2 regions of the Micromonospora sp. NPDC049171 genome follow, and region 1 is predicted to be linked to the other one. Evidence: riboswitches for the same ligand, from Rfam matches in the RefSeq annotation. Region 1 holds a riboswitch; the other holds the start of a gene.
The links. Region 1 has a riboswitch for thiamine pyrophosphate ahead of AB0B14_RS13435 (ECF transporter S component). Riboswitches for the same ligand answer to the same signal wherever they lie in the genome.
Positions count from the first base shown of each region.

Region 2: another riboswitch for thiamine pyrophosphate. It lies ahead of thiE (thiamine phosphate synthase); the one in region 1 lies ahead of AB0B14_RS13435 (ECF transporter S component).

Region 1 is NZ_JBEZDJ010000009.1:2,864-17,231, reverse strand. It holds gene AB0B14_RS13495 (metal ABC transporter substrate-binding protein) at 20-964, shown strand; gene AB0B14_RS13490 (metal ABC transporter ATP-binding protein) at 961-1,722, shown strand; gene AB0B14_RS13485 (metal ABC transporter permease) at 1,726-2,598, shown strand; gene AB0B14_RS13480 (metalloregulator ArsR/SmtB family transcription factor) at 2,636-2,935, shown strand; gene AB0B14_RS13475 (Fur family transcriptional regulator) at 2,932-3,330, shown strand; gene AB0B14_RS13470 (hypothetical protein) at 3,382-3,990, shown strand; gene AB0B14_RS13465 (hypothetical protein) at 4,189-4,356, shown strand; gene AB0B14_RS13460 (acyl-CoA dehydrogenase family protein) at 4,500-6,506, opposite strand; gene AB0B14_RS13455 (DUF6328 family protein) at 6,611-7,114, opposite strand; gene AB0B14_RS13450 (SIS domain-containing protein) at 7,254-8,003, opposite strand; gene AB0B14_RS13445 (AAC(3) family N-acetyltransferase) at 8,000-8,806, opposite strand; gene AB0B14_RS13440 (alpha/beta fold hydrolase) at 8,836-9,666, opposite strand; TPP riboswitch at 9,773-9,877, shown strand; gene AB0B14_RS13435 (ECF transporter S component) at 9,953-10,546, shown strand; gene AB0B14_RS13430 (ABC transporter ATP-binding protein) at 10,665-12,161, shown strand; gene AB0B14_RS13425 (energy-coupling factor transporter transmembrane component T) at 12,158-12,958, shown strand; gene AB0B14_RS13420 (hypothetical protein) at 13,091-13,597, opposite strand; gene AB0B14_RS13415 (thiamine-binding protein) at 13,890-14,186, shown strand.
Region 2 is NZ_JBEZDJ010000004.1:131,770-146,137, forward strand. It holds gene AB0B14_RS06990 (ThuA domain-containing protein) at 1-4,236, opposite strand, end outside; TPP riboswitch at 4,548-4,657, shown strand; gene thiE (thiamine phosphate synthase) at 4,652-5,278, shown strand; gene thiO (glycine oxidase ThiO) at 5,275-6,432, shown strand; gene thiS (sulfur carrier protein ThiS) at 6,423-6,623, shown strand; gene AB0B14_RS07010 (thiazole synthase) at 6,620-7,399, shown strand; gene AB0B14_RS07015 (thiamine phosphate synthase) at 7,507-8,253, shown strand; gene thiD (bifunctional hydroxymethylpyrimidine kinase/phosphomethylpyrimidine kinase) at 8,250-9,035, shown strand; gene thiC (phosphomethylpyrimidine synthase ThiC) at 9,053-10,645, shown strand; gene AB0B14_RS07030 (hypothetical protein) at 10,820-14,212, opposite strand; gene AB0B14_RS07035 (cupin) at 14,291-14,368, opposite strand, start outside.

The DNA of each region.
Region 1 (14,368 bases):
GCCACGGACAGTTGGCGTCATGAGCAACCGCACCACGTCCCGTGTCCTGGCCGCCGTCACCGCCCTCCTCACCCTGGGGGCCGGGGCCGCCTGCTCCACCAGCGCCGGCGGCGCCGACCCCCAACGAGTCGACGTGGTGGCCGCGTTCTACCCCCTCCAGTTCCTGGCCGAGCGGATCGGCGGCGACGCGGTCCGGGTGACCAACCTGGCCAAGCCCGGCGCCGAGCCGCACGACCTGGAGCTCAACCCGAGCCAGGTCGGCCAGGTCAGCGAGGCCGAGCTGATCGTCTACCTCAAGGGTTTCCAGCCGGCGGTGGACGACGCCGTCGCCCAGAACGGCGGCGATCGGGCGTTCGACGTGACAAGCGTGCAACCGCTGTTGGACGCGACCGCCGGCGGGCACAACCACGAGGGCGAGGAGGGGCACGCCGGGGAGGGCAACGGCGGCAAGGACCCGCACGTCTGGCTCGACCCGACCCGGCTCGCCGGCATCGGTGACCAGCTCGCCCAGCGGCTCGGCAAGGCCGACCCGGACCGCGCCGCCGACTACACCGCCCGCGCCGCCACGCTGCGCGCCGACCTGACGGCCCTGGACGGCGAGTTCAAGCACGGCCTGGCGACCTGCCAGCGGCGGGAGATCGTGACCAGCCACGCCGCGTTCGGCTACCTCGCCGACCGCTACCAGCTCGAACAGGTCGGCATCACCGGGCTGAGCCCGGACGTCGAGCCCTCGCCGCAGCGGCTCGCGCAGGTGATCGAGGAGGCGAAGGAGCACCACGCCACCACGATCTTCTTCGAGACCCTGGTCAGCCCGAAGGTCGCCGAGACCATCGCCGGTCAGGTCGGCGCGAAGACTGCCGTACTGGACCCGATCGAAGGACTCGCAGCCGGCAGTAACGGGGACTACCTTTCGGTGATGCGTACCAACCTGCGGACCCTGCAGACGGCCTTGGGCTGCTCGTGACCTCACCTGTCATCACCGTCGAGCACGGGGTGGTCGGCTACGACGGCCGCCCCGTGCTCCGGGACATCTCGCTCACCGTGACCGCCGGCGAGGTGGTCGCGGTGCTCGGCGCCAACGGCTCCGGCAAGTCCACCCTGATCCGCGCCGTGCTCGGGCTGGTGCCGTTCAGCGCCGGCTCGGTCACCCTCTTCGACCGGCCGTTGCGCCGGTTCCGGCAGTGGGAGCGCATCGGGTACGTTCCGCAGCGGCTGGGTGCCGGCGGCGGCGTGCCCGCGACCGTCCGTGAGGTGGTGGCGTCCGGGCGGCTGGCCCGCCGGGGGGTGCTCCGCCCGCCGGGTCGCGCCGACCGGGCCGCCGTCGACGCCGCGCTGCTCGCGGTCGGGCTCGCCGACCGGGCCGGCGACCCGGTGGCCACGCTCTCCGGCGGCCAGCAGCAACGCACCCTGATCGCCCGCGCCCTGGCCGGCCACCCGGAGCTGCTGGTCCTCGACGAGCCCACCGCGGGGGTGGACGCGGCCAGCCAGGAGGCATTCGCCGACGCGCTGCGCGACTTCGTCGCCGGCGGCGGGACGGTGCTGCTCGTCGCCCACGAGCTGGGCCCACTGCGACCGGTGATCAGTCGGGCGGTGGTCGTCCACGAGGGCCGCATCGCCCACGACGGCGCGGTGCCGGACCCGGCCGGCCACCACGCGGAGCCGGACCACGACCACGTGCACCCGCACTGCTACGACGAGCCCGCCGGGCTGTGGAGCAACTGACCCATGGGACTCTTCCAGTACTCCTACATGCAGCATGCCCTGATCGGCGCGCTGGTGATCGGCCTGGCCGCGCCGGCGCTCGGCATCTACCTGGTGCAGCGCCGGCTGGCGCTGATCGGCGACGGTGTCGGGCACGTCGCCCTGACCGGCGTCGGGGCGGGCCTGCTGCTCAACCGCTCACCGGTGCTGGTCGCGGTGCTCGTCGCCACCGCCGGCGCGATCGCCATCGAGGTGGTCCGCGCCCGTGGGCGTACCTCCGGTGACCTGGCCCTGGCCCTGCTCTTCTACGGCGGCATCGCGGGCGGCGTGTTGCTGGTCGGCCTCTCCGACGCGACGAGCGCGAACCTCAACGCCTACCTGTTCGGGTCGCTGATCACCACCTCCCTCGCCGACGTGATCACCATCGCGGTGCTCGGCGCGGCGATCCTGGTCACGATGATCGCGCTGCGCCCGGCCCTCTTCGCGGTCAGCCACGACGAGGAGTACGCCCGGGTCTCCGGCCTGCCGGTGCGTACGCTGAACCTGCTGATCGCGGTGGCCACCGCGATCACCGTGACCATCGCGATGCGGGCCGTCGGGGTGCTGTTGATCAGCGCGTTGATGGTGGTGCCGGTCGCCACCGCCCAGCAGGTCACCCGGGGTTTCCGCAGCACCATGACCGCGGCGATGGCGCTCGGGTTCTTCGCCGCCGGCTCCGGTGTCTGGGTGGCGGCCACGGCGGACACCGCGCCGGGTGCCTCGGTGGTGCTCGTCGCGATCGCCTCCTTCCTGGTGGTCGCCGTCGCCGGTGGGGTCTGGCGGACACTGCGCCGGCGGTCGACGCCGGCCGCCGCGCCAACGGCCGAACCTCACGAGGTCGTGCTGGGCCGATCCTGAGCGGGGCGCTGGCGCTGGTATTGGTTACCGTTGCAGGATGACCAGCGCAACGGGCTACGAGGGGTTCGACGGGGCCAGCGAGTTGCTCCGCGCCCTGTCGGCGCCCATCCGGCTGGCCATCGTCAGTGAGCTGGCCAGCGGTGAGCGGTGCGTGCACGAGCTGGTGGACAAACTCGGTGCCGCGCAACCGCTGGTCTCCCAGCACCTGCGGGTGCTGCGCGGCGCTGGTGTGGTGCGGGGTTCCCGCCGCGGTCGCGAGATCGCCTACAGCCTGGTCGACGAGCACGTCGCGCACATCGTGGCGGACGCGGTCAGCCACGCCGGGGAGGGATCATGAGCGAGAGCGGCACTGCGGTGCGCAACACCCGACAGCGTTCGGCGGTGAGTGCGCTGCTGGCCGAGATGGAGGGCTTCCACAGCGCCCAGGACCTGCACGCGATGCTGCGCCAGCGCGGCGAGCGGGTCGGCCTGACCACCGTCTACCGCACCCTGCAGGGGCTGGCCGACGCGGGCGAGATCGACGTGATGCGGCCGCCGGGCGGCGAGCACCTCTACCGCCGGTGCAGCGAGGGGCACCATCACCACCTGGTCTGCCGGGCCTGCGGGCGCACCGTCGAGGTGGCCGGGCCCGCCGTGGAGAGCTGGGCCGACCGGGTCGCCGCGCAGCACGGCTACGCCGACGTCAGCCACACCCTGGAAATCTTCGGCACCTGCCCCACCTGCGTCCGCTGACTGTCGATCCGACCGTGCCGTCAGCGCTCGGTTCGTGACACGCTGTCCGGCGTGAAAATCTATGCCGATCGGTTCCCGACCGCCGCCCGTCAGTTGCTCACCGACCTGCTCGTCGTCGCCTGGGTGTACGCGGCGGTCCGCGGCGCGCTGTGGCTGCACGACCTGGTGCAGAAGCTCGCCGTACCGGGGCAGAAATTGGAGGGCGCCGGTAGCGGGCTCGCCGACAACCTCGCCGACGCCGGCGGCAAGGTTCGCCGGGTGCCACTGGTCGGCGACGAGCTGACCGCGCCCTTCCAACAGGCCGCCAACGCTGCCCGAGGGCTCGCCGACGCCGGCCGCGACCAGCAGCACCTGGTCGATCAGCTCGCCCTCGCCCTCACCATCGCGGTGCTGATCTTCCCGCTCGGCCTGGTGCTGTTCGGTTGGCTGCCGCTGCGGCTGCGCTGGATGCGTCGGGCCGGGTCGGCCGCGAAGCTGGCCGCCGGGCCGGCCGGCCGGGACCTGCTCGCCCTGCGCGCGTTGGCCACCCAGCCGCTGGGCCGGCTGACCCAGGTCGGGCCCGACGTGGCCGAGGCGTGGCGGCGCGGCGACGACGCGACAGTCGACGCGCTGGCCGCGCTGGAGTTGCGCCACCTCGGCCTGCGCGGCCGGACCCGCTGACCCCGACTTCCCCGCGACCACCGCTCGCACCGGCGACCCGCGGATGCCGCCGACCACCGCTCGCACCGTGATCAAGTGATGAAAAGTAGGTCAGAAGCAGCCCGGGGACCTACTTTTCATCACCTGATCATGGCATCGGCGGTGCCGACCACCGCGCCACCTCGGACCGCGCGGTCGAGAGACCGTTAAGGTCTTCGAGTGTTCTACTTCCTGGTCGTCATCGCCGTCCTGCTGCTCGGCTACGCCGCCGTCCTGGTGTCCTTCGTCCGCCGGGGCAAGAAGATCCCGCCCGCGGCGTACCTGGGTCTGGCGGCGGTCAACGGCCTGATCCTGGCGGCAGTGCTGGCCTGGGCGATCAGCCGCTGACCCGCGCCGTCGCCCGCCGACCCGCGCCGCGGCCCGCCGCACCCACACCGCGGCCCGCCGCACCCGCACCGTGGCCCGCTGCACCTGCGCCGGCCGCCGTCGAGCCGGCTCGGCTCGACGTGGCGCCCGGCGGCGCGCGCGGGTCAGGGCTTTGGCGGGATGCGGCGGCGGACGTCCTTGGCGGTGGACGGGCCGGGCGACCAGCGGGCCACCCAGGGCAGTTCGTCGGACGGAGTGATCACGCCCTCCTCCAGGCCCGCGTAGCGGCCGGCGAGGATGCGCTTCGCGGCGGCGGTGTCGACCGAGTCGGTGTTGTCCCACAGGGCGTTGAACAGGGCGTCCACCCGCACCCGCGCCTGCCGGCAGAACAGGTCGGCCAGCTCGACATTTTCCGGGCGGCTGCCCCGCTCGGCGTTGGCCCGGACGCAGACCGCGGACATCGCGAACAACTCGGCGCCGATGTCCACCACGCGGCCGAGGAACGCCTGCTTACGTTCCATCTTTCCCTGCCAGCGGGACATCGCGTAGAACGTCGACCGGGCCAGCTTGCGCGACGACCGCTCCACCTGGCGCAGGTGCGCGGCGAGCGGCCCGAACTCGGCGTACGCCGATGGGCTCTGCCCCCGGCCGACGGCCAGGGTGGGCAGCCACCTCGCGTAGAAGGCACCGGCTCGGGCGCCGGCGCGTGCCTTGCGGCCCAGGCCCGCGTCCGGGTCGATGATGTCGCCGGCCACCGACAGGTGGGCGTCGACCGCCTCCCGCGCGATCAGCAGGTGCATGATCTCGGTGGAGCCCTCGAAGATCCGGTTGATGCGCAGGTCGCGGAGCACCTGCTCGACGTTGGCCGGGCGTTCGCCCCGGGCGGCCAGCGAGTCGGCCGTCTCGTAGCCGCGCCCACCCCGGATCTGGACCAGCTCGTCGCCGATCTTCCAGGCCATCTCGCTGGCGTACAGCTTGACCAGCGCGGCCTCGATCCGGATGTCGTTGTGGTCGTCGTCGGCGAGCAGGCAGCAGAGGTCGAGCATGGTCTCCATGCCGTACGTGGTGGCGGCGATGAAGGAGAGCTTCTGCGCGACCGCCTCGTGCTCGCCTACCGGCCGGCCCCACTGGACCCGGTCGGCGGCCCAGCCCCGGGCCACGTTCAACGCCCACTTGCCGGCGCCCACGCACATCGCCGGCAGCGACAGGCGACCGGTGTTGAGGGTGGTCAGGGCGATCTTCAGCCCCTTGCCCTCGCCACCGATGACGTTCTCGGCGGGCACGAACACGTCGTGGAACCGGGTGAGGCTGTTTTCCAGGCCGCGCAGGCCGACGAACTCGTTGCGCCGTTCGACGGTGATGCCGGCGCTGTCGCCGTCCACCACGAACGCGGTGATGCCGCCCCGCCGCCCCTCGGCGGCCGGCACCCGGGCCATCACCACCAGCAGGGTGGCCACGATGCCGTTGGTGGCCCAGAGCTTCACCCCGTTGAGCCGGTAGCCGGTGCCGTCCTCGGTCGGCTCGGCGGTGGTGGCCAGCCGGGCCGGGTCGGAGCCGACGTCTGGTTCGGTGAGCAGGAACGCGGACACCTCGCCGGCGGCGAGCCGGGGCAGGAAGCGCTGCTTCTGCTCGGCGGTGCCGAACATCTTCAGCGGCTGCGGCACCCCGATCGACTGGTGCGCGGAGAGCAGCGCGCCGATGGCCGGGCTGACCGAGCCGGCCAGCATCAGCGCCCGGCAGTAGTGCAGGTTGCTCAGCCCCAGCCCGCCGTACTTCCGGTCGATCTTCATGCCGAACGCGCCGAGGTCGGCCAGGCCGTGGAACACCGAGTCCGGAATGGACGCGTCGCGCTCGATGGCGGCCCCGTCCACCTCGGCGGCCAGGAAGGCGCGGAACCGACCAAGGAACTCCTCGGCGCGCGCCACGTCGTCCGGATCGGATCGGGGCCACGGGTCGATCAGGTCGAGTCGGAAGCGGCCGAGGAACAGTTCCTTGCCGAAGCTGGGCCGGTCCCAGGTGGACTCGCGGGCGGCCTCGGCGACCTGCCGGGCCTCCTTCTCCGAGACCTGCCCGGCCTCCGTGGGCAACGGGGCCGCGGCACCGGCGGTGCTGGGTGCGGCGTCGGAATCGGGGCCGTCCGGTGCTGGTCGGCCGTCCTGCGTCGTGGTCACGGCTGCCCCCTCGAACCTCGGTGCGGCTGCGTCGACATGCGCGATTGTCGTCACGCTACCCCCGGTTGTTACCCGGGGGTAGCCATCGGTGGAGATCTGTCAGATCAGCGGCCGGCGATCTCGTCCGGGTCGTCGTCCTCGTCGTCGATGTCGTCCTCACCCCAGTTGCGGCGAGCGAACGGCAGGGCGGCCCAGAAGGTGACGAACCAGAGCCCGGTCAGCGCGCTGAGCACGAAGGCGATCGGCCGGTCCAGCACGAAGTCGGTGATCAGCAGCACCGCGCTGACCATCGCGATCAGCATGAAGGCGAGACCACCGGTGGCCATCCGGTGTGCGAAGCGCACCAACTCCGGCTTGCGCCCCTGCCGGAACAGCGCCCGGTGGAACGCCACCGGCGAGATGATCATCGCGGTCGCGGCGGCCGCGGCGAGCAGCGCGACGATGTAGACGTCCCGCTGGAACTCCGTGGTCTCGGTGAACCCGTTACTGAACGGCAGGGTGAGCAGGAAGGCGAAGAGGATCTGCACGCCCGTCTGTGCGACCCGCAACTCCTGCAACAGGTCGGCGAAATTGCGCTGCCAACGCTGCTTCTCGGTCTCCTTGGACACGCGCTACCTCCGCTGCGACGCTACTGCCGGCGGTCCCGGCCGCCGGCAGCAACGCCAATGCCCCACCCGGGCGAGCGTGAAACGGGTTCACGACATCCGTCGTTCACCTTCCGGACGCACCTCGGCCATCAGCACCGCGTCAGGACCCGCGCCGGATTCGACCGGCGTACCGGACCTCCAACTCCGTGTTGTGCGCGTCGCCGTCGGGGATGTTCGCCGACAGGTAGACCGGTGGCCGCTCCCCCGCCGCCAGCAGCCGCGCCACCACCTCCACCGTGACCTGCTGGGCCAGCAGCGCGGCGGTGATCGACGAGACCGCGCCGACCGCGCCGCCGCCGGGCAGCGGCAGCGTCGCGTCACCGTACGGCGCACCGTTGTCGAGCACGACGTCCGCGAGGTCGGCCAGCTTGCGCCCGGACGGGTGGCGGGAGGTCATCCGACCCGAGTGCTGCGCCGAGGTGATCGCCACCAGGGCGTGGCCGCGTTCCTTGACAAGCGTGGCGAACTCCACCATCGCGCCGTTGACCCCGGAGTTCGAGGCGAGCACGAAGACGTCGGCGGGCCGCACCGGAGCCAGCTCGTAGAGCCGGTGGGCCACCGCCGGGTCCCGCTCCAGCAACGGACCGAGCCGTTCGGCCGGCTCGCCGCCGAGCAGCACCAGGTCACGCAGCGCGATCCGGTTGGTCGGCACCAGCCCACCCGCCCGGCCGGCGATCTCCATGGCGAGGGCCTCGGAGTGTCCGGTGCCGAACGCGTGCACCACCCCGTCGGCGCGTACGGCGTCGGCGATCAGGTCGGCGGCCCGCCCCACCGCCTCCCGCTGGCTGGCGGCCACCCGACCGATCGTCTCGGTCACCACGGCCAGGTAGGCCTCGGCACTCACCGTCATGCGTCCTCCGTCGTCCGATTACGGTCCAGCCAGCGCACCCCGAAGTCGACAGCCGCCCGCTGGCGCATCAACCTGCCGGTTCCGGTGCCGACCGGTCCGCTGCGCACCGCCCCGGTGGCCTCCAGGTCCGCGCCCAACGCGTCGAAGTCGTCCGCGTCGAGCCGTACGTCCTGCCACCACACCCATTCCCGACCGCCGTCGCCGGTCCGCACCGCCGCGCCGACCCGCTCGCGGGGCGAACCCGGGCAGCGGTACTCGGCCAGGTGCAGCGAGGTGCTCACCGAGTGGTCCACGCCGAGCAGCAGGACGTCGGCGTCCAGGTCGTAGAGCCGGGCCAGTGGCGAGCCCTCGCCGAGCATGTCGGCCAGGCGGTGCCCGGCCACCACCTGCTCGGCGGCCGGGCCGAGCGCGGCGAACGACACGTGCGGGTGTGAGCTGCGCAGCGCCCCGGGCCAGCCACGGACCGTCTCGGCGAGCGCGCCCATGAACCGGCTCGGGGTCACCGCCGGGTCGAAGCCCGGCATCTCGGCGCGGATCAGCGGCCACCAGTCCGCCGGCACCGGCGGGTTGCGCCACTGCGCGGGATCGCTGTTGTCGGGCGTGTGGGTGGGCACCACGATGGTGCCGTCCGGGCCGAGCGCGTCACGTAGGGCGAGCACCACGGCGTGCGGTCCGCCGCAGACGAACCCGAGCGGACGCAGCGCGGCGTGCACCAGCAGCGTCGCGCCGGGGCGTACGCCCAGCAGGCGCAGTTGCGCGGCGATCGAGCGCCGGGTGCCCGGCCCGCTGGTACCCGTCGTCACGGTGCCCCTCTCCGACCGACCCGCACGGCTCAGGCCGTTCCGGCGGCCCGGGCCAGGATCGCCTCGGCGAGTGGCCCCGGCGCGGTGTCCGGAATCCAGTGACTCACACCGGTCAACGGCACGAAGCGGTACGCCCCGGTGACGTTCGCCGCGCACGCCTCGGCGGCAGTCCGGCCGATGGCGACGTCCCGGTCACTCCAGACGTAGGTGGTGGGCACCGCGACCGGGCCGACGCCGGCCAGGTCGGCGCGGGACATCGCCCGGTACCAGTTCAGCGCGGCGGTGAGCGCCCCCGGCGCACGCATCGGGGCGGCGTAGCGGTCCACCCGGGGCGCGTCGCCCACCCCGCCGAGCATCTTGCGCAGCGCTGTCGCGTTCCACGCCAGCAGCACCCTCTCCGCGGTCCTTGGCTTACGGAACAACGTGATGTACGACGAGCGGGCCTTCTGCTGACCGTCGTTGGCCAGGGCGTACGCCATGGCGGCCGGATGCGGCACGGACACCGCGGTCAGCGTGCGGACCCGGTCGGGGTGCCCGGCGGCGACGGCCCAGGCCACGACCGCGCCCCAGTCGTGGCCGACCAGGTGGACGGTGTCCAGCCCCAGGGCGTCGAGCACCGCCACCACGTCGGCGACCAGCTCGGGGATCCGGTAGTCGGCAACCGCCGTCGGCCGCGCGCCGGGCGAGTAGCCGCGCTGGTCCAGCGCGTACGTGCGCAGCCCGGCCTCGTGCAGCGCGGGCACCACGTCGTCCCATTCGCCGCGGTGTTGGGGAAAGCCGTGCAGCAGCAGGACGGGTACGCCGTCCGACGGACCGCCGGCGGTTACCTCGAACGTGAGACCTCGCGCGTCGACCCGCATGATCGTCAGCCTACCCAGCCGGCGTACCGCTGGCCGAACGCCGAGACGGACGGAAGCCCTGCTAGGCCGGCACCCCTGGTCGGTGTTAGCGTCGACGAGACAACTTCACATCCGACAGGGGAGCGCACAGCGCTGAGAGTGCGGGCACGCCCGCAGACCCTCGAACCTGATCTGGGTAATGCCAGCGCAGGGAGTTCGGTCGACCTCCAGCCGCGCCGCCGTCCGGTGCCACCGGGCGTGCGGCGTGCGTCTTCTCCTGGTTCGCAGTCAGAACTGGGAGCAACACATGACATCCACCACCGACACGGGCCGCTGGCGGACCATCGACATCGTGGTCGCCTCGGTGATCGCGGTCGCCTTCGGCGTCATCTTCTGGGCCTGGGGCCTGGTCTGGAGCGCCACCGAGGGTGCCTTCACCTTCTTCCCGCCGGCGCAGGCGCTGCTCTACGGCGTCTGGCTGATGCCGGCCGTGATCGGCGGCCTGGTCATCCGCAAGCCCGGCGCCGCGCTCTACTGCGAGACGGTGGCCGCGGTCCTCTCTGCGCTGCTGGGCAGCCAGTGGGCCGGCACGGTTATCCCGCAGGGCATCGTGCAGGGCATCGGCGCCGAGCTGGCGTTCGCCGCGTTCCGCTACCGGTCGTACCGGCTGCCGACCGCGCTGCTGGCCGGCGCGCTGACCGGTCTCAGCGCCGCGCTGTTCGACTTCTTCGTCTGGAACGCCGACTACGCGTTCGCCGACTACCGCCTCCCGTACGCGCTGATCACCATCGTCAGCGCCACCGTGATCGCCGGTGCCGGCGGTTGGCTGCTGACCGAGTCCCTGGCCAGAACCGGAGTCCTGGACCGCTTCCCGGTAGGCCGGAACCGAGCACTGATCTGACCCCACCCACTCGGGCCGATCATGAGGTGGACGGGCGGATGGATCTTCAGAACCACCCGTCAACCTCATGATCAACCGGGCAGGGTGAGGGGCGGCAGGCTGGGAGGGGGTGGGTTTGGTGGGCGGGGTACTGCTGCGGGGGTTCGGGTGGCGGCACGCTGGGCGGCGCGCCTGGGCTCTGCGCGGGGTTGATCTGCGGGTCGAGGCTGGGGAGCGGGTTCTGCTGCTCGGGCCCTCCGGGGCCGGTAAGAGCACCCTGCTCAGCGCGCTGGCCGGGCTGCTCCCCGAGGACTCCGGCGAGCAGGAGGGCACCGTCGAGATCGACGGACTCGACCCGCGCAAGGGGCGGGAACGCGTCGGCATCGTCTTCCAGGACCCGGAAACCCAACTGGTGATGGCGCGCTGCGGCGACGACGTCGCGTTCGGGCTGGAGAACCGCGGCGTACCGACCGACGAGATCTGGCCCCGGGTGGACGAGGCGCTGCGCCGCGTCGGCTTCCCGTACCCCCGGGACCGCCCCACCGCCGCGCTCTCCGGCGGCGAACAGCAACGCCTCGCCCTGGCCGGCGCACTGGCACTGCGTCCGGAACTGCTGCTGCTCGACGAGCCGACCGCCAACCTCGACCCGGCCGGGGCCGACCTGATCCGACAGGCGGTGGCCGGCGCGCTGGACGCCGACACCACGCTGATCCTGGTCGAGCACCGGATCGCCGAGGCGCTGCCGCTCGTCGACCGGGTGGTCGTCCTGGAACCTGGCGGCGGGGTCCGCGCCGACGGCACACCCGAGGCCGTCTTCGCCGCCCACGGTGCCACGCTCGCCGCCGAGGGGGTCTGGGTGCCCGGTCACCCCATCGCGCCCCGGCCAGCCACCGCCGCGCCCGGGGACCTGTTGCTCACCGCCGACCGGCTCGGCCTGCCGCCCCGGCTGGGCTCCACCGACCTGGCGGTACGCGCCGGCGAGGCACTCGCCGTACGCGGACCCAACGGCGCCGGCAAGTCCACCCTGGCGTTGCTGCTCGGCGGGCTGCTCCGGCCGGGCGTCGGACGGGTCACCGCATCCGTCGAGTTGGCCGGCACCGACCACCGCACTCCCCCGCACCGCTGGTCGGCCCCCGCACTGGCCCGGCGGATCGGGTCGGTCTTCCAGGATCCGGAGCACCAGTTCGTCACCAGCACCGTCTTCGACGAGCTGGCGCTCGGCCCCCGCCGGACCGGTCAACCTGAGGCGGCCGTCAAGGAGACCGTGTCCGCGCTGCTGGAACGGCTGCGCCTGGGCCGCCTCGCGGCTGCCAACCCGTACACCCTCTCCGGTGGTGAGGCGCGGCGGCTGAGTGTGGCGACCGCCCTGGCCACCGCGCCCCGCCTGCTGATCTGCGACGAACCCACCTTCGGCCAGGACCGGCGGACCTGGCGGGAGTTGGTCGACCTCTTCGCCGACCTGCGCGACGCCGGGCACGGCGTGGTCGCGGTCACCCATGACGCGGACTTCGTGGCCGCGCTCGCCGACCGCACCGTCACCCTGCACCGGGCCGCGGCCGGCGCCGTCCCCGCCGACCCGGCAGGTGATCGGCCAGGTCGGCCGGCGGGCCAGCCTGGCCGGGACGACGTCCGATGATCAGCATCGAGCCGGTCGCCGCGCCCGACGCGCCGTTGGCCCGCCGCAACCCGGTGGCGAAGGTCGCCGCCGCGCTGGTCTTCTCGTTCACCCTGCTGGCCACCCTGGACCCCCTCGCCCCGGCGATCGCCATCGCGCTCGAACTCGCCGTGCTGCCGCTGTTCGGCATCGGCTACCGGGTGCTGGCCCGACGGGCCTGGCCACTGCTCCTCAGTGCCGCCGGCATCCTGGTCACCCTGGTGCTCTTCGCCGCCGACCGGTCCGGCCGGGTCCTCCTGGACGCGGGACCGATCCTGGTGACCACCGGCGTGCTGCTCACCGCCCTCGGCCTGGTGCTACGGGTCTTCGCGGTGGCCCTGCCCGGCGTGATCGTCTTCGCGACCACCGACCCCACCGACCTGGCCGACGCGTTGGTCCAGAACGTGAAGGCACCGGCCCGGTTCGCCATCGGGGCACTGGCCGCGTTCCGTCTGGTGCCGCTGCTCGGTCAGGAGTGGCAGATGATCAGCATGGCCCGACGCGCACGCGGCGTCGACGCGGGCCGCAACCCGGTGGCGAAGCTGCGACTGTTCGCCTCCACCGCGTTCGCGCTGCTGGTCGGGGCGATCCGCCGGGGCACCAGGCTCGCGGTGGCGATGGACGCCCGTGGCTTCGACGCCGGCACACCCCGCACCGTCGCCCGCCGTCAGCACTTCACCCGCGCCGACGCGCTCCTCATCGCCGGGGCGGTAGTGCTGGCCGGCGCCGCCCTCACGACAAGCATCATCGCAGGCACCTTCCGCCCCTTGATCAGCTAAACCCCAGCCGCCGCGCCCACGCAGCACCCTCGCCGATCTTGCGGTTTCTGTCGCCGTTCCGTCCTGGTGTGCCAGTTTCGTGAGGACAGAAAGTGCAAGATCGCGGGGCGAGGTGGGCCGCAGGCGGCTCGATCAGCTACGGCGGAAGGCGTAGCGGCGGGTCTGGCCAGCTTGCTGGCTGCGTCCGCCGCCGGAGCGGTTGCCACCACCCTGCGGCGGGCCGGCCGTCGGTGCCTTCGGTCGCCCGGTCGACTTCGGCAGATCTCCCACCGCCGGCGCGTCGACAACCGCCGGCACATCGACCGCCGCCGGCACATCGACCGCTGCCGGCCCGGCGACCGGAACAGCCAACTCGTCCAGGACAGCCGCCGGCAGCGCCGGCCCGGCCAGCACCGTCGGCCCGGCCAGCACCGTCGGCCCGGCCAGCACCGTCGGCCCGGCCAGCACCGTCGGCCCGGCCAGCACGTCCGGGACAGCCGCCGGCCCGGCCAGCGCCGGTTCCGCCGGCAGGGGCGGTTCGAGCGCGAGGTTCAGGTCGGGGAGGGTGGGTGGGAGCGGGCCGGGGCCGGCCGCCGGGTCGATGCCGAGCGGCGTCGCTTTCGGGGTACGGAACTTCTTCGGGTTACGCCTCGCAGGCATCCTGACCTCCGTCAATGCCGACCGGCACGGCCGGCCCCGCGCTGCGGCGGTCGGTCGGATCGGCTGGTGACCGCCATTGCGCGGCGGTCGAAGGGAGAAGGGACTGCTCACCGGGGCCAGGCAGGGCCAGCGCCGCCGAACGGCGGGGAGGAGATGCGGGACGCCCGGGAGCGCACGGACCGCGACGCGGGACGGCGGGCCGGCTCGGAAAGTGGGGCGTCAGTTACGCATGGCCGTACCCTAGCCACCGCCCGACCGGACGCGCATCCGTTTTTACTGGCACGATCGGCACATGCTTATCGCGTTCTCGATCACCCCGCTCGGCGGTGACGACTCCGTGGGCGACCTGGTCGCCGAGGCGGTGCGGGTGGTCCGTGCCTCCGGCCTTCCCAACCGGACCGATGCCATGTTCACCACCGTCGAGGGCGAGTGGGACGAGGTGATGGCGGTGGTGAAACGGGCGGTCGACGTGGTCGCCGCGCAGGCGCCCCGGGTGAGCGTGGTGCTCAAGGCCGACGTCCGGCCCGGGGTCACCGACGCGCTCAACGGGAAGATCGCCCGGATCGAAGCCCGCCTCGCCGAAGGCTGACGCGCGCGGCGCGGGTTGGCGACAGGTTTCCCGGTACGGCCTACCGGCTCCACTGCGGAGCGCCCAGGCCACCATTCGCAACGCGCATGTTGTTCGCAGAAACGGGAGGTGGATCACTGGTCCATATCGGCTCACATCGCGGTAAGTTTCCAAACGCTGATAGTGGTGACGAGAGGTGGCGG
Region 2 (14,368 bases), on a different contig from region 1:
CTTCGGCCCGGTGTTGTCGGTGCCGTAGATGTCACCGTTGGGCACGTCGATCCGCAACGCGCCATCGGTGACCCGGTAACCGGCCGTGTCCTCCCGCGTGATGGCGTCCCACCGGCACTTGTCCAGCGAGCTGCCGGTGAACTCGTCCGACGGCTCGACCGGGCCGGCCGGGGCGTCCGGCGTGACCACGAACGAGTCGAAGGCCGCGTCGACAACAGGTGCCTCGGTGCCACCGTTGAGGGCGAAGACCCCGATCCGCGGGTTGGTGATGCCGGCGAGCGCGGCCGAACGGCCGACCGGGGTGAAGGTCTGCCCGTCGCCCGAGGCGGACGCGGTCAGGTTCGTCCCGTCGCTGGTGATCCGCAGGTACACGGTGTCACCCGCCGGTGCGTTGGTGGCGTCGGCGGCCTCGTTGCGAGGCGTGGCCGCGGTCTCCCGGATGAACTCCACCCGACGGCTGCCGTTGTAGAGCAGGTCCACCTTGGCGTAGTTGTCGTCGTCGCCGTACACCAGCAGGCCGGCCTGCTGGTAGTTGGCCGTCACCGGGAGGGTGATCTTGGTGGTCATCTCCCAGGCGCCGGTCGGAGCCGCCTGGAGCACCAGGTTGGTGGCGTCGTTGCGAGCCCCGTAGAGGTCACCCACCCCGGTGGGCAGCCGCAGCGCGCCGCCACTGAGCGAGTAGAGCTGGTTCTCCCGGACCACACTGGTCCACCGGCCCTTGTCCAGGGTGTTGCCGTTGAAGTCGTCCGAACGCGCCCCGAGGCAGGACGTGTCCGGAGCGTCCACCCGCACCGGCACCGTGGCGTAGGCCTTGGCGCCCTTGCTGTCGGTCACCGTGAGGGTGGCCGTGAACGCGCCCGCGCTGGTGTACGTGTGGCTGGCGTCCAGGGTGGTCGCCGTGCCTCCGTCACCGAAGTCCCAGGCGTACGTCAGCGGGGTGTTGCCCTCGGCATCGGTCGCCGTGCCGTCGAAGGCGACGGTGACCGGCACGGTGCCGGTGGCCGGGGTGGCCGTGGCACTGACCGCCGGCGGCGCGTTCTCGGTGACACCGCGGCCGACGAAGTCCATCCAGTTGACGTTGAACAGCGAACCCGTTCCGCCGTTCGGGTCGCGGGCCACGAAGAACAGCGAACCGCTCGCGGCACCGGTGACCGGTGCGCTCACGTCCGTGTACGTCTGCCACGCGCCGGTCGTCGGCACGACGGCCGTGGCGACCACCGGTCCGTCGACCGCACCCGCGTGGACCTCGATCCGACCGCCAGCGGCGGCCGAGGCGGCCCGGAACCGGATCTCGGTGATGTTGGTCAGGTTCGCCGGAGCGACAGACCACCAGTCACCGTCCTCGATGAACGCGATGCTCTGGCCGCCACCGGCGGTGTCGGCCCCGGCCTCCCGCTGCACACCGGCGTCTCCGCCGCCGGTGCTCACCGGAGTCCGTCCGGTGGCCGTGAAGTACTCGGCCTGCTTCTGCTTGGGCTGCAGGATCTCGATCTGCCGACCGGTGAGCGCACCGGCGCCGCCGGCACCACCCTGGTCGGTGTAGGTGGCCTCGAAGACCGCGAAGACGTTCGCCTCGGCGCCGTGCCCGGAGGCGAGCGACGTCTGGACGGTGCCGGTGCAGCCGGTGTGCTGCTCCAGCGGGTGGGCGTGCTCGTCGTGACCGAGCAGCACCTGGAGGTTCACCTTGGCGCAGTCGATCTGCCCGTCCTCGGGGTCGGTCACCTTGATCGTGTACTTGACCTGGTCACCCCAGTTGAAGAAACCACCGTCCGGCGGGAACTCGATGGTGACCGTCGGTGCGGTGTTGCCCACGGTGATCGGCACGTTGCCCACCGCGGTACGGCCCTTCGCGTTGGTCACGGTGAGCTGGGCGGTGTAGTTGCCCGGCGTCACGTAGGTGTGCGTCGGGTTCGCCTCGGTGGAGGTCTGCCCGTCGCCGAAGGACCAGGCGTAGGTGAGCGCGCCACCGTCCGGGTCCCGGGAGCCGTCGCTGGAGAAGGTGACGGTCAACGGCGCCGGACCCCAGCTGGGGTTGGCGGACGCCGCCGCGATCGGCGCGCGGTCACCGGCGGTGTAGTCGATCCGGTAGATGCCGGAGTTGTCGTTGTTGCCGCCGAAGCCGCTGCCCCACTCGATCAGGTACAGGGCACCATCCGGGCCGAACTCGAAGTCCATCGGCCGGATCATGCTCATCCCGGTGAGCAGCTGGTTGATGTCCACAAGCGACTTGCCGTCGGCGGTCACCTGCATCGTGTACATCTTGTTCTGGTTCCACTCGCCGAGCAGCGCCTTGCCGTCGTAGTAGGCCGGCCACTTGCGGGTGGAGTTGAGGTTGGGGTCGTACCGGTAGGCCGGGCCGCCCATCGGCGCGCCACCGCCACCGATCTCCGGGTACCGCGCGTCACCGGCGTAGCCGTAGTCGACGGTGGCCGGGACGACCGGGGGGAGGTTGGTCAGGCCGGTGTTGTTCGGCGAGTTGTTCACCGGCGCGGCGCAGTCGAACTTCGCGCCGCTCGGGCCGGACGGGAACGTGTAGTCGTTGTACGCCTCGTTCGTGCCCGTGCAGTACGGCCAGCCGTAGTTGCCGGGGGTCACGATGTTCCACTCGACCAGACCGCGGGGGCCCCGGGTCGCGTTGTTCGCGTTGGCGTCCGGCCCGTAGTCCCCGACGTACAGCGTGTCGGTCTTCGGGTCGGTGCCGATCCGGAACGGGTTGCGGAAGCCCATCGCGTAGATCTCGGGACGGGTCTTCTCGGTGCCCGGCGCGAAGAGGTTGCCCGTCGGAACGGTGTACGTCCCGTCGTCCTCCGGGTGGATCCGGATCACCTTGCCACGCAGGTCGTTGGTGTTCGCCGAGGTGCGCTGCGAGTCGTAGTCCTGGCGGCCCGGGCGCTCGTCGAGCGGCGAGTACGCGTTGGACTCGAACGGGTTGGTGTTGTCACCGGTGGCCAGGTAGAGGTTGCCGGCGCTGTCGAACGTCATGCTGCCGCCCGCGTGGCAGCAGGTGTTGCGCTGGGTGTCGACCCGCAGCACCTGCTTCTCGCTCGCCGGGTCGATGGTGTCGCCGGTCACGGTGAACCGGGACAGCAGGTTGCGCGTGACGTTGTCGTTCGGGGCGTAGTAGAGATACACCCACTTGTTGGTGGCGAAGTCCGGGTCGAGCCGGATGCCGATCAGACCGTCCTCGTTGCCGGTGAAGACGTCCAGGTCGACGGCGGTGACGGTGCTGCCGGTGTCCGGCTTGATGATCTGCACCCGGCCGTCGCGCTCGATGTAGAAGACCCGCCCGTCGGGGGCGATGTCCAGCTCCATCGGGTTGCTGGTGTTGCTGTCCAGGGCGATCTTCTCGAAGTTCGAGGTCTTCGTGGCACCGCAGTCGGCGTCCGCGACACCGGCCGCGGTCCGGATGCCGCCGAGCAGGTGGGACAGGAACTCGGGCTCGGCGAACGACTCCCGGGTGTGCCCACCACCGGTGTACCAGGAACGACCGCCGTCGAAGTCCTGACACCAGGAGGTCGGGTGGTCGGCGCCCATCGCGCCCGCCCCCGGGGTGTAGCTCTTCTCGTCCAGGCTGGCCAGCACGTGCACGTCCGGCCGCGGGTTGGTCTGGAAGTTGTACCACTCGTCGAACCGGGACCAGCGGTCCGGCAGTTCGGCCGTGGACGGGTGGGCGTGGTCTTCCACCTTGACCGTGGCCTGCTGGTTCTGCGGGTGGTTGGCGAAGTACGCGCCGACCAGGTCGCCGTACCAGGCCCAGCTGTACTCGGTGTCCGACGCGGCGTGGATGCCGACGTAGCCGCCGCCGGCCTTCACGTAGCGCTCGAACGCCGCCTGCTGCTCGGCGTTGAGGACGTCACCGGTGGTGGAGAGCCAGATCACGGCCTTGTACTTCGCCAGGTTGGCGTCGCTGAACGCGGCGCCGTCCTCGGAAGCGTCCACAGTGAATCCGTTGGCGGCGCCGAGCTGTTGGATGGCGGCGACACCGGTGGGGATGGAGTCGTGCCGGAAGCCGGCAGTCTTGGAGAAGACCAGGACCGAGAAGGGATCGTCGGCGGCCTTCTGGGGCGCCTTCGGCGCCACCTGGGTGACCGGGGTTCCGGCCGCTGCCTCCCGTGGGGGGACCTGTGCGGCGGCCGGCGCGGCCTGCGCGGGCGTGCCGAACAGGGTCGTCGAAGCGAGGGCCAGGGAGATGAGGGTTGCGGTGATGGGTACGCGGGCACGACGAGAACGGGACACGCCGCCTCCTGTGTCGTAGTGACGGAGATCGCGGGAGTCGGCTCGCCGAAGGCCGTCCCTGATGGAGCCGGTGGTCACACCCTGCGAGGGCACCCCCACCGACATTTTGTCGAATCGCTGAACAAATTAATTCGACTGGTTCAATGTCCGGCAAGATGCCGGCGGGTAACGGTTCTGCAACGGCAGGCGACATTCCGAACAGGACCGCATGAACCGCCCCACAGATCTAGCTCGATTCGGTGCGTTCCGGCCCACCGGCCGCCGCCGAGCCCCGCCTTGGCAGACCGGCGGATCTGTCGTACGGTGACACGCAAGTAACCCACGGGAGCCCGGTGTACCGGGCTGAGAGGGGGGCTGACAGCCCCCGACCGTCGAACCTGATCCGGATAATGCCGGCGCAGGGAGGAGAGTTGCCGTGCCGTCCCTGGGGCGACTGCATCTGATCACCGACACCCGACCCGGTCGGGACCCGCTCACCGTGGTCCGGGCCGCCCTCACGGTGGCCCGCGCCGACCTGGTCGTGCAGGTCCGGGTCGAGGACTCCGCGACCGACCGCGAGGCGTACGACCTGGCCCGGCGGGTGCTGGTGCTCTGCCAGCCGTACGAGGCGACCTGCCTGGTCAACGACCGACTGCACGTGGCGTTGGCGGTGGGTGCCGCCGGCGGCCACGTCGGAGCGGACGACCTGCCGGTCACCGCCGCCCGTCGGGTGCTCGGCCCCACCGGCGTGCTGGGAGCCACCGCCCGCGCGCCGGAAACGGCGACCGCGGCGGTCGCGGCGGGAGCCAGCTACCTGGGCGTCGGCCCGTGCCACCCCACCAGCACCAAGTCCGGCCTGCCGGACCCCATCGGGCCCACCGGGGTACGCGCCGTCGCCGACGCCGTCGACGTGCCGGTCATCGCGATCGGGGGCGTGACCGCCGCCCACGTACGGGAGCTGCGGGCCGCCGGGGCGTACGGGGTGGCGGTGGTCGGCGCGCTCTCCGCCGCCGCCGACCCGGCGCAGGCGACCGCCACGCTGATCGAGGCCCTGACGTGCTGACCGGCCGGTCCGAGTCGGCGTCCTCCGACGACCGGGGCCGGCCGGACGTGGCGGTGATCGGGGCCGGGCCGATCGGGTTGGCGATCGCCTGGCGCTGCGCCGCGCGGGGGCTGCGGGTGGTGGTGCACGATCCGGCACCCGGCTCGGGGGCGTCGGCGGTGGCCGCCGGCATGCTCGCCCCGGTCGCCGAGGCGTACTTCGGTGAGCGGCAGCTGACCGAGCTGCTGCTGGCGTCCGCCGCCCGCTGGCCCACGTTCGCCGCCGAGCTTGCCGACGCGACGGGCGTCGACATCGGCTACCGGACCGAGGGCACCCTGCTGGTCGGGTTGACCCGCGACGACCTGGCCGAGGCGCGCCGGCTGTGGGCGTACCAACAGGGGTTGGGTCTGCCGGTGACCCCCCTGCGCCCCAGCGAGCTGCGCGACCTCGAACCGGCCCTCGCCCCCCGGGTGGGCGGCGGCGCGCTCGCGCCCACCGACCACCAGGTCGACCCCCGGCTGCTGGTGCCGGCGCTGCGCACGGCCGCGCAGCGGGCCGGCGCGGTGCTGGTGCCGCAGGTGGTCACCCGGCTGTCCGATGTGGACGCCGCGGTCACCGTGGTCGCCGCCGGCTGCGGGGCCGCCGCACTCACCGGCCTGCCCGTGCGGCCGGTGAAGGGCCAGATCCTCCGGCTGCGCGCGCCCGACGGCGTCGCGCCGGGCTTCCGGCACGTGATCCGGGGGTACGCCGACGGCGAACCCGTCTACCTGGTGCCCCGCCCCAACGGCGAGGTCGTGCTCGGCGCGACGGTCGAGGAACGGTCGGACACCACCGTCACCGCCGGTGCCGTGCAGCGCCTGCTCCGCGCCGGCGTCGACCTGCTGCCCGAGCTGGCCGAGTACGACCTGGTCGAGGCGGTCGCCGGGCTGCGGCCGGGCACCCCGGACAACGCACCGATCCTCGGGCCGCTGCCGGGCCGACCGGACGTCCTGATCGCCACCGGTCACCACCGGCACGGCATCGTGCTCACCCCGGTCACCGCCGACCTGATCACCGACCTGGTGTGCGCCGGCGTACCCGATCCGCTGCTCGCGCCTTTCCGGCCGGACCGGTTCGTCGGTGTGGCGGCGGACGGTGAGCCCGAAACGACGATGAAGGGGGACCTGTGGAGTTGACGGTGAACGGGGCCGGGCGAAGCGTCCCGGGTGAGGTGTCGGTGGCCGATCTGGTCCGTGACGTCGCCCCGCAACCGCGCGGGGTGGCGGTCGCGGTCAACGGCGAAGTGGTGCCCCGGGCGGGTTGGGCGACCACGGCGCTGCGCGACGGTGACCGGGTCGAGGTGCTCACCGCGGCGCAGGGCGGGTGAGCGGGGTGTCGTTCGAGCTGGGTGGGGAGACGTTCACCTCGCGGCTGATCCTCGGCACCGGTGGTGCCGCGAATCTGCACGTGCTGGAGCAGGCGATCCGGGCGTCCGGCACCGAGCTGGTCACCCTGGCCCTGCGCCGGGTGGACACCGCCCCGGGCACGGCCGGTGGGCTGCTCGACCTGCTGGACCGGTGCGGGGTACGCCTGCTGCCGAACACCGCCGGCTGCCACACCGCGACCGAGGCGGTGAAGGTGGCCCGACTGGCCCGGGACGCGTTCGACACCGACTGGGTCAAGCTGGAGGTGATCGGCGACGAGCGGACGCTGCTGCCCGACGGGGTGGAGTTGCTCCGCGCCGCCGAGGAGTTGGTCGCCGACGGTTTCACCGTCCTGCCGTACACAAGTGACGACCCGGTGCTCGCCCGCCGGCTCGCCGACGTGGGCTGTGCCGCGGTGATGCCGGCCGGCTCGCCGATCGGCTCGGGGCTGGGCATCGGCAACCCGCACCACATCCGGCTCATCCGCCAGGGTGTCGACGTGCCGGTGATCCTCGACGCCGGCATCGGCACCGCCTCCGACGCGGCCCTGGCGATGGAGTTGGGCTGCGACGGCGTGCTGCTGGCCAGCGCGGTGACCCGGGCCGCGGACCCGGTGGCGATGGCCACCGCGATGCGCTACGCGGTCGAGGCCGGACATCTGGCGGCCGGCGCCGGCCGGATCGCCCGCCGCTTCCACGCGCTGGCGTCCACCCCCGACGAGGGAAGACCAAACCTGTGACCGCCTCACCACCGCCCCAAGCGTCACCGCCGCCGACGGCGTCGCCGCCGGCGGGAGATCTTGGAAGCAAACCGCCCCTGGAGGGGCACGTTCCTTCCAAGATCTCGTTGGGGAGGGTGCCGTCGGGGGTGGTCGTTCTTACCGATCGGATTGCCGCTCGGGGTGGGCTTGAGCGGGTTGTCGCGGGAGCGGTGGCCGGGGGAGTGCGCTGGGTGGTGCTGCGGGAGAAGGACCTGCCCCGCGCCGAGCGCGCCGCCCTCGCCACCGACCTGCGCGCGATCCTCGCCGACGTCGGCGGAACCCTCGTCGTGGCCGGGCCCGACCCGCTCGGCGGCGACGCCGTGCACCTGCCCGCCGCCGGCCCGTACCCGCCGCCGACCCACCGCCTGGTCGGCCGCTCCTGCCACGACGAAACCGAGCTGAACCGCCTGACCACCGAGCACTACGCCACCCTCTCCCCGGTCTACCCCACCAGAACAAAACCGGGGTACGGCCCACCCCTGGCCACCGAAGGGCTGCGCAAGCTGATCAGGATCAGCCACGTACCGGTACTGGCCCTGGGCGGTATCGAAACCCCGGAACAGGTAGCCGCCTGCGTAGAGGCAGGAGCCGCAGGGGTGGCAGTGCTGGGCACGATCATGCGAGCAACAGACCCCGCCGAAACAGCGGCGATCCTGACCAGCGCTTATGCCGAGGCGGTCACCCCGATGCTGACCAAAACCCGGCACGGAGGCACCAGGTCCCCACGAGCGGGGCTGCGGCCGACAGTGCCCACGCAGGGATCAAGCCTGACCGCCCGGAGTGGGCACTGTCGGCCACAGCCCCCAACCGCAACCAAAGACGAGGGAAGATGACGCCGAGCACCATCCTCACCATCGCCGGCTCCGACTCCGGCGGCGGCGCGGGCATCCAGGCCGACCTCAAGGTCTTCGCGGCGCTCGGCGCGTACGGCACGAGCGTCCTCACCGCGGTCACCGCCCAGAACACCCGGGGTGTCGACGCCGTGCTGCCGATGCCGCCGCGCACGGTGACCGAGCAGCTGGACAGCGTACTCATGGATTTCACCGTGCGCGCGGTCAAGACGGGGATGCTCGGCACCCCGGCCGTCGCGGACGTGGTCGCCGAGGCGGCCCGGGACGGCCGGCTGCCGCAGCTCGTCGTCGATCCGGTGCTTGTCGCCACGAGTGGACACCGCCTCGGTGTGGTCAGTGCGGTGGAGCGGCTGCTGCCGTACGCCAGGGTGGCGACGCCGAACTGCGCGGAGGCCGCGGCGATCACCGGACGTCCGGTGGACGACGTGGCCGGGATGGTCGTGGCCGCCGAGGCCCTGGCATCCGGCGGCCCGGAGTACGTCGTGGTCACCGGCGGTGACCTGGGCGGCGGCGAGGCGGTCGACGTGCTGCACGGCGGCGGCGTCACCACCCTGCTGCGCGCCCCCCGGGTGGACACCCGGCACACCCACGGGACCGGGTGTTCGTTCTCGGCGGCGATCGCCGTGCGGCTCGCCCTCGGCGATCCGGTGCCGGCCGCGGTGGGGGCCGCGAAGGAGTACGTGCTCCGTGCGCTGACCGGCGCACGGAGTTGGGAGCTGGGCGCGGGACGTGGACCGCTGGATCACTTCGGCTGGTCCGCCTGATCACCAAGGGAGTTGTCATGCAGGCACGAGGCAAGGTGTACGTCGAGGGTTCGCGGCCCGATGTCCGGGTGCCGTTCGCGGAGGTGGGGCTGACCGGGGATCTTCCGCCGGTGCGGCTCTACGACACGTCCGGCCCGGGATCGGACCCGTCGGTGGGGTTGCCCGCGTTGCGGGGCCCGTGGATCGCCGAGCGGGGTGACGTGGCACCGGTGCGCGGCGCGGGTACGCCGCTCGCCGGTGTGGACGGACGTCGTCCCACCCAGCTCGCGTACGCGCGGGCGGGTGTGGTGACGCCGGAGATGGAGTTCGTGGCGATCCGGGAGAACGTCGACCCGGAGCTGGTCCGGGCCGAGATCGCCGCCGGTCGGGCGGTGCTGCCGCTCAACGTCAACCACCCGGAGTGCGAGCCGGCGATCATCGGAAAGGCGTTCCTGGTCAAGGTGAACGCCAACATCGGCACCTCGGCGGTCAGCTCGTCGGTCGCCGAGGAGGTGGAGAAGCTGACCTGGGCCACCCGCTGGGGCGCGGATACCGTGATGGACCTGTCCACCGGGAAGCGGATCCACGAGACCCGCGAGTCGATCGTGCGGAACTCGCCGGTGCCGATCGGGACGGTGCCGATCTACCAGGCGCTGGAGAAGGTCGGCGGCGACCCGGTGAAGCTGAGCTGGGAGGTGTTCCGGGAGACCGTGATCGAGCAGGCCGAGCAGGGCGTGGACTACATGACGGTGCACGCGGGGGTGCTGCTGCCGTACGTGCCGTTGGCCGTGGACCGGGTGACCGGGATCGTGTCCCGGGGCGGTTCGATCATGGCAGCGTGGTGCCTGGCGCATCACGAGGAGAACTTCCTCTACACCAACTTCGAGGAGTTGTGTGCGCTGCTCGCGCGGTACGACGTGACGTTCTCCCTCGGCGACGGGCTGCGGCCCGGCTCGATCGCGGACGCCAACGACGAGGCGCAGTTCGCCGAGCTGCGCACGCTCGGTGAGCTGACGAAGGTCGCCTGGGCGTACGACGTGCAGGTGATGATCGAGGGCCCCGGTCACGTGCCGATGCACAAGATCAAGGAGAACGTGGACCTCCAGCAGGAGTGGTGCCACGAGGCGCCCTTCTACACGCTCGGGCCGCTGACCACCGACATCGCGCCCGCGTACGACCACATCACCTCGGCGATCGGCGCCGCGATGATCGGCATGTTCGGCACCGCGATGCTCTGCTACGTCACCCCGAAGGAGCACCTTGGCCTGCCGGACCGGGACGACGTGAAGGCGGGCGTGATCGCGTACAAGATCGCGGCCCACGCGGCGGACCTGGCCAAGGGGCACCCCGGCGCGCAGGAGTGGGACGACGCGCTGTCGAAGGCGCGGTTCGAGTTCCGCTGGGAGGACCAGTTCAACCTCTCGTTGGACCCGGAGACCGCGCGCTCGTACCACGACGCGACGCTGCCGGCCGAGCCGGCGAAGACGGCCCACTTCTGCTCGATGTGCGGCCCGAAGTTCTGCTCCATGAAGATCACCCAGGAGCTCAAGGAGTACGCGGCGCGCGGCATGAAGGACAAGTCGGAGGAGTTCGTCTCCGGCGGCAGCCGGGTCTACCTGCCGCTGGCCTGACCAGTCTCGCGAGCGCGCGCGCCGGGTGGCCGGACCGTCCACTCGCGCGCGCCCCGGGATGATCCACTCGGGTTCACTGATATCGCGGTATCCGGGCGGGCGGGACAGCCCGACTTCAATGAACCCGAGTGGATCAGGCGTACCCGAGCAGCGACTGACCCACCGGCCGGCGGGTCAGTCGCGGTGGTGTCGGCCGGTGGAGCGCAGCGAACGTCGGCCGCTCTCCTGCTGCGGCTCGTTGTCCGACACCGGCTTGCCCAGACCGGCGACCCAGTCGACGAATTCCTCGTCCTGCGTCGGCAGGGCCTCCGTCGCGTCCGACCCGTCGGGGCTCTTCTCCTCGGCCCGGGACCGGTTGCGGCGGAACAGACCGCCGAGCCGCCCCCGCCGGGAGGGCTGCTCGGCGACCGTCGCGGACGTCGCCGCGGCACGTGTGGCGTCGGTGCTCGCCGGGTCGTCGGTGCCTGCCTTGTCGTCGGTGTCTGCCTTGTCGCCGGTGGCGCTGTCAGTGGCGGTGGTGCTGCCGGTGCTGGTAGCGCTGCCGCTGCCCGTGCCGTTGCCGCTGCCCGTGCCGTTGCCGGTGCCCGTGCCCGCGCCGGTGGGCGCGCCAGCCCGGTCCGGCACGGCCGGAGGCTCCGTCGAGCCCGGGTGTCTGGCCGCAGCGGCCAACTCACTTGCCGTGGCCGGGCCGGTCGGCGCCGTCCACCTCGCCGAATCGTCCGGCGACCCCGTCGGCTCGGCGCGACGAGAGGTGTCGAACGCGTTCCAGGTGGCAGCCCGGCTCAAATCCGGCAGCGGCACCCGGTGCCTGGCCTTCGGCGTCTGCCCGGTCGACTCGTCCGGTCCGGTCGGTGGCTCCGCTGCCGTCGCCCCCGGCTCGGATGCCTGCGGTGGCACCGTCCAAGCCGGGGTGACCGGCCAAGCCGACGGCGCAGGCGTCCACCGGACCGCGTCCGGGTCGCTGGCGGCCGTGACCCCGAAGAACCCACCGGTCTGATCGTCCTCGGTGGTGCGCCGCGCACTGCTCGTCTCGCCAGCCCTCGCCGTCGCCGATTCGACGGCCGGCTCGGCCGGCCGCGCCGTGGCACCAGCGCCGGCGCCGGCGCCGTCCGGGGTACGCGACGGATCGTCCGCCGCCGCCTTGGTGCCGGCCGGGGTGGCCGCTGCACCTGCCGGACCGGTGGGGGTGGGTGTTCTGGTCGGGCCGGCGGTGCCGGTCGGGGTGGGTGTCCTCGTCGGGCCGGCGGTGCTGGTCGGGGTGGGTGTTCTGGTCGGGCCGGCGGTGCTGGTCGGGGTGGGTGTTCTGGTCGGGCCGGCGGTGCCGGTCGGGGTGGGTGTCCTCGTCGGGCCGGCGGTGCCGGTCGGGGTGGGTGTCCTCGTCGGGCCGGTCGTGGGGGTCGGGGTGACGGGGGTTCTTGTCCGACCGGTTCTGGTGGTCGGGGCTGCTGCGCTGGCGGTGGCCTCGGTGACCGGGCCGGATTCGGAGTTCTGGCCCTCTTCGTCGGGCACGTCGGTGCCGGCGGCCGTCTGGTCGGTGCCCGTCGACCCCGATGCCGGCGCACCGTCGGCCGGATTGGTGGTGGCCAGCGGGCTGGCCTTCGGCTTACGGACTCGGCGTGGCTTGACCGTCAGCGGCGCATCCACCCCGTCTGTGCTGGTCCCGTGCGCGCTGCCCCCGTCCATGTTGGCTTGGCCCGCGCTGACCTCGTCCGCACTGGCTGCCCCCGTGCTGGCGGCAACAGCACCGGCAGTTCCCGTGCTGACCTCGTCCGTACCGGCTGTCCCCGTGGTGAAGGCAACCGCGCCGGTGGGATCCGTGCTGACCTTGGCCGCACCGGATGTTCCGCTGCTGGCGGCGGTCGCGCCTGAGGTTTCCGTGCTGGCGGCGGTGGTGCCGGAGGTTTCCGTGCTGGTGGCGGTCGTGCCGGTCGTGCCAGTGCTGACCTCGTCCGCACCGGTAGTTCCCGTGCTGGCGGCGGTCGCGCCGACGGGTTCCGAGCTGATTGCGCCTGCGCCGGCTGCTGCCGTGCTGCTCGTGCCCGTGCTGACGGTGCCGGCGCCGGGTGTCTCCGAGCCGGTCGAAGCGGCCCCCGTCGGGGCGGTGGTGCGTCCGCCGGTCGGCGTTGCGCTGGTGCTCGCCGCGATGCTGCCGGTCGGCTCGTCGGCCGCCGGACCAGCTGTCGGAACGGCGGCGTCGGCGCGTCCGGCCGTGGTGCCGGTCGGGCTGGTGTCGGCGGGTTTGGCCGGGCGCGTGGTCTCGGCCGGGGAGATGACATCATCCCGGCTCAACGAGGGCATTTGCCGTCTGGCGGTGAACTCACCGGTCGGATCGGTCAGCCAGCTCGCGGGCTTCGCCGGCACGGCGGGAGTCGAACCGTGCTGGCCGCTCGCGGTGGTCGCCGGCCAGTCCCAGTGCGCCGGGACGGTGCGTACACCATCGGAGCCGCCGGCCGCACGCGGACCTGGCGCGGAGCCGGCCAGCTCTCCGGCTGGCGACCCGACCGCCGGCGACCCGACCGCCGGCGACCCGACCGCCGGCGACCCGACCGCTGGCGGCGCGACGGTCGGCGACCCGGCGGGTTCCGGCGCGTCGGTCCGGTTGGCGGTGGCCTCGTCGTTCGCCGGGCTCGCCGACGCGGCGTTGGGTAGGACCGGGCCGGTCGGCAGCGCGCCCAGGATGTCGGTGGGCTCGATCGCCGCGGATCCCGCGGTGCGGGCGCGCGACGGCCAGCGCAGCAACGCGGCGGCGGCCGCGCCGAGCGCGCCGGCGAGGATCGCGATCAGCGCGCCGTAGTACGGATTCACCTGGTAGCGGTCCACGGAGTCACCCGGACCGGCGGTCAGGTAGGCGAACGCCACAAGCACCGGACCGGCCACCCCGGTTGCCCCGCTGATCAGGGGTTCCTGCCCCCGCCAGCGAGCCAACCCGGCGGTCGCGGCACCGGCCAGCAGCGCCACGATGGGCAGCAGGAGCAGTGCCAGCCGTTGCGCGGCGGCGTCGTCCAGCCAGCTCGGCTCCAGCACGCCGAGCCGGACGGTCGGCAGCGGCCCGGCCGTGCCGAGCGACGGCAGGACGGAGATCAGCGCCAGCAGCCAGACCGCGCCGGCCACCGCCGCCATGTTCCAGCCCAGCTCGGGCCGGAGCTGGACGGCGATCGCCGCGCCCGCCCCGATCACCGCGCCGAGTACGGCGCAGATGCCCACCGCCCAGACCGGGTCAACGGAGATCAACTCCGCTGCGCGGGCGGGCTGCATGCAGAGCGGGGCGATGACGACGGCGCCGAGTGCCGCCGCGCCGCCGATCGCCAACTGCCGGCGGGTGCTGGCTGCCGGAGCGTCGCTGCGGGCGAGGCGTCCGGTCAGGACAGCGCCGACGACTGCGGCGTTCGCGGCGAACCAGCCGACCCAGACGAGTTGGGCGGGCCACTGGTTGACGGTCGTACCGGTGAAGGCGCCGGTCAGCCGGACGATGCCGAAACCGTACGCGACGCCGAGCTGGCCGGCCCCGGCCAGCACGCTCACCCCGAGCGCCGTGAGCAGCAGTCTGCCCCAGGTCCGAAAGGCCATGTCCGGCACGTTACGCACCCTGTACACCGGACCGCCACCGGCGCGCCGCGCGGCGCGCCGGCTCGCCGTTCGGCGGGTCTACTTGAGTTCGACCAGTCGAGCCAGGTAAGTCGTGTCTCCGACATTGGTGAGCATGTGCACGGCTCCCGGGTCCCG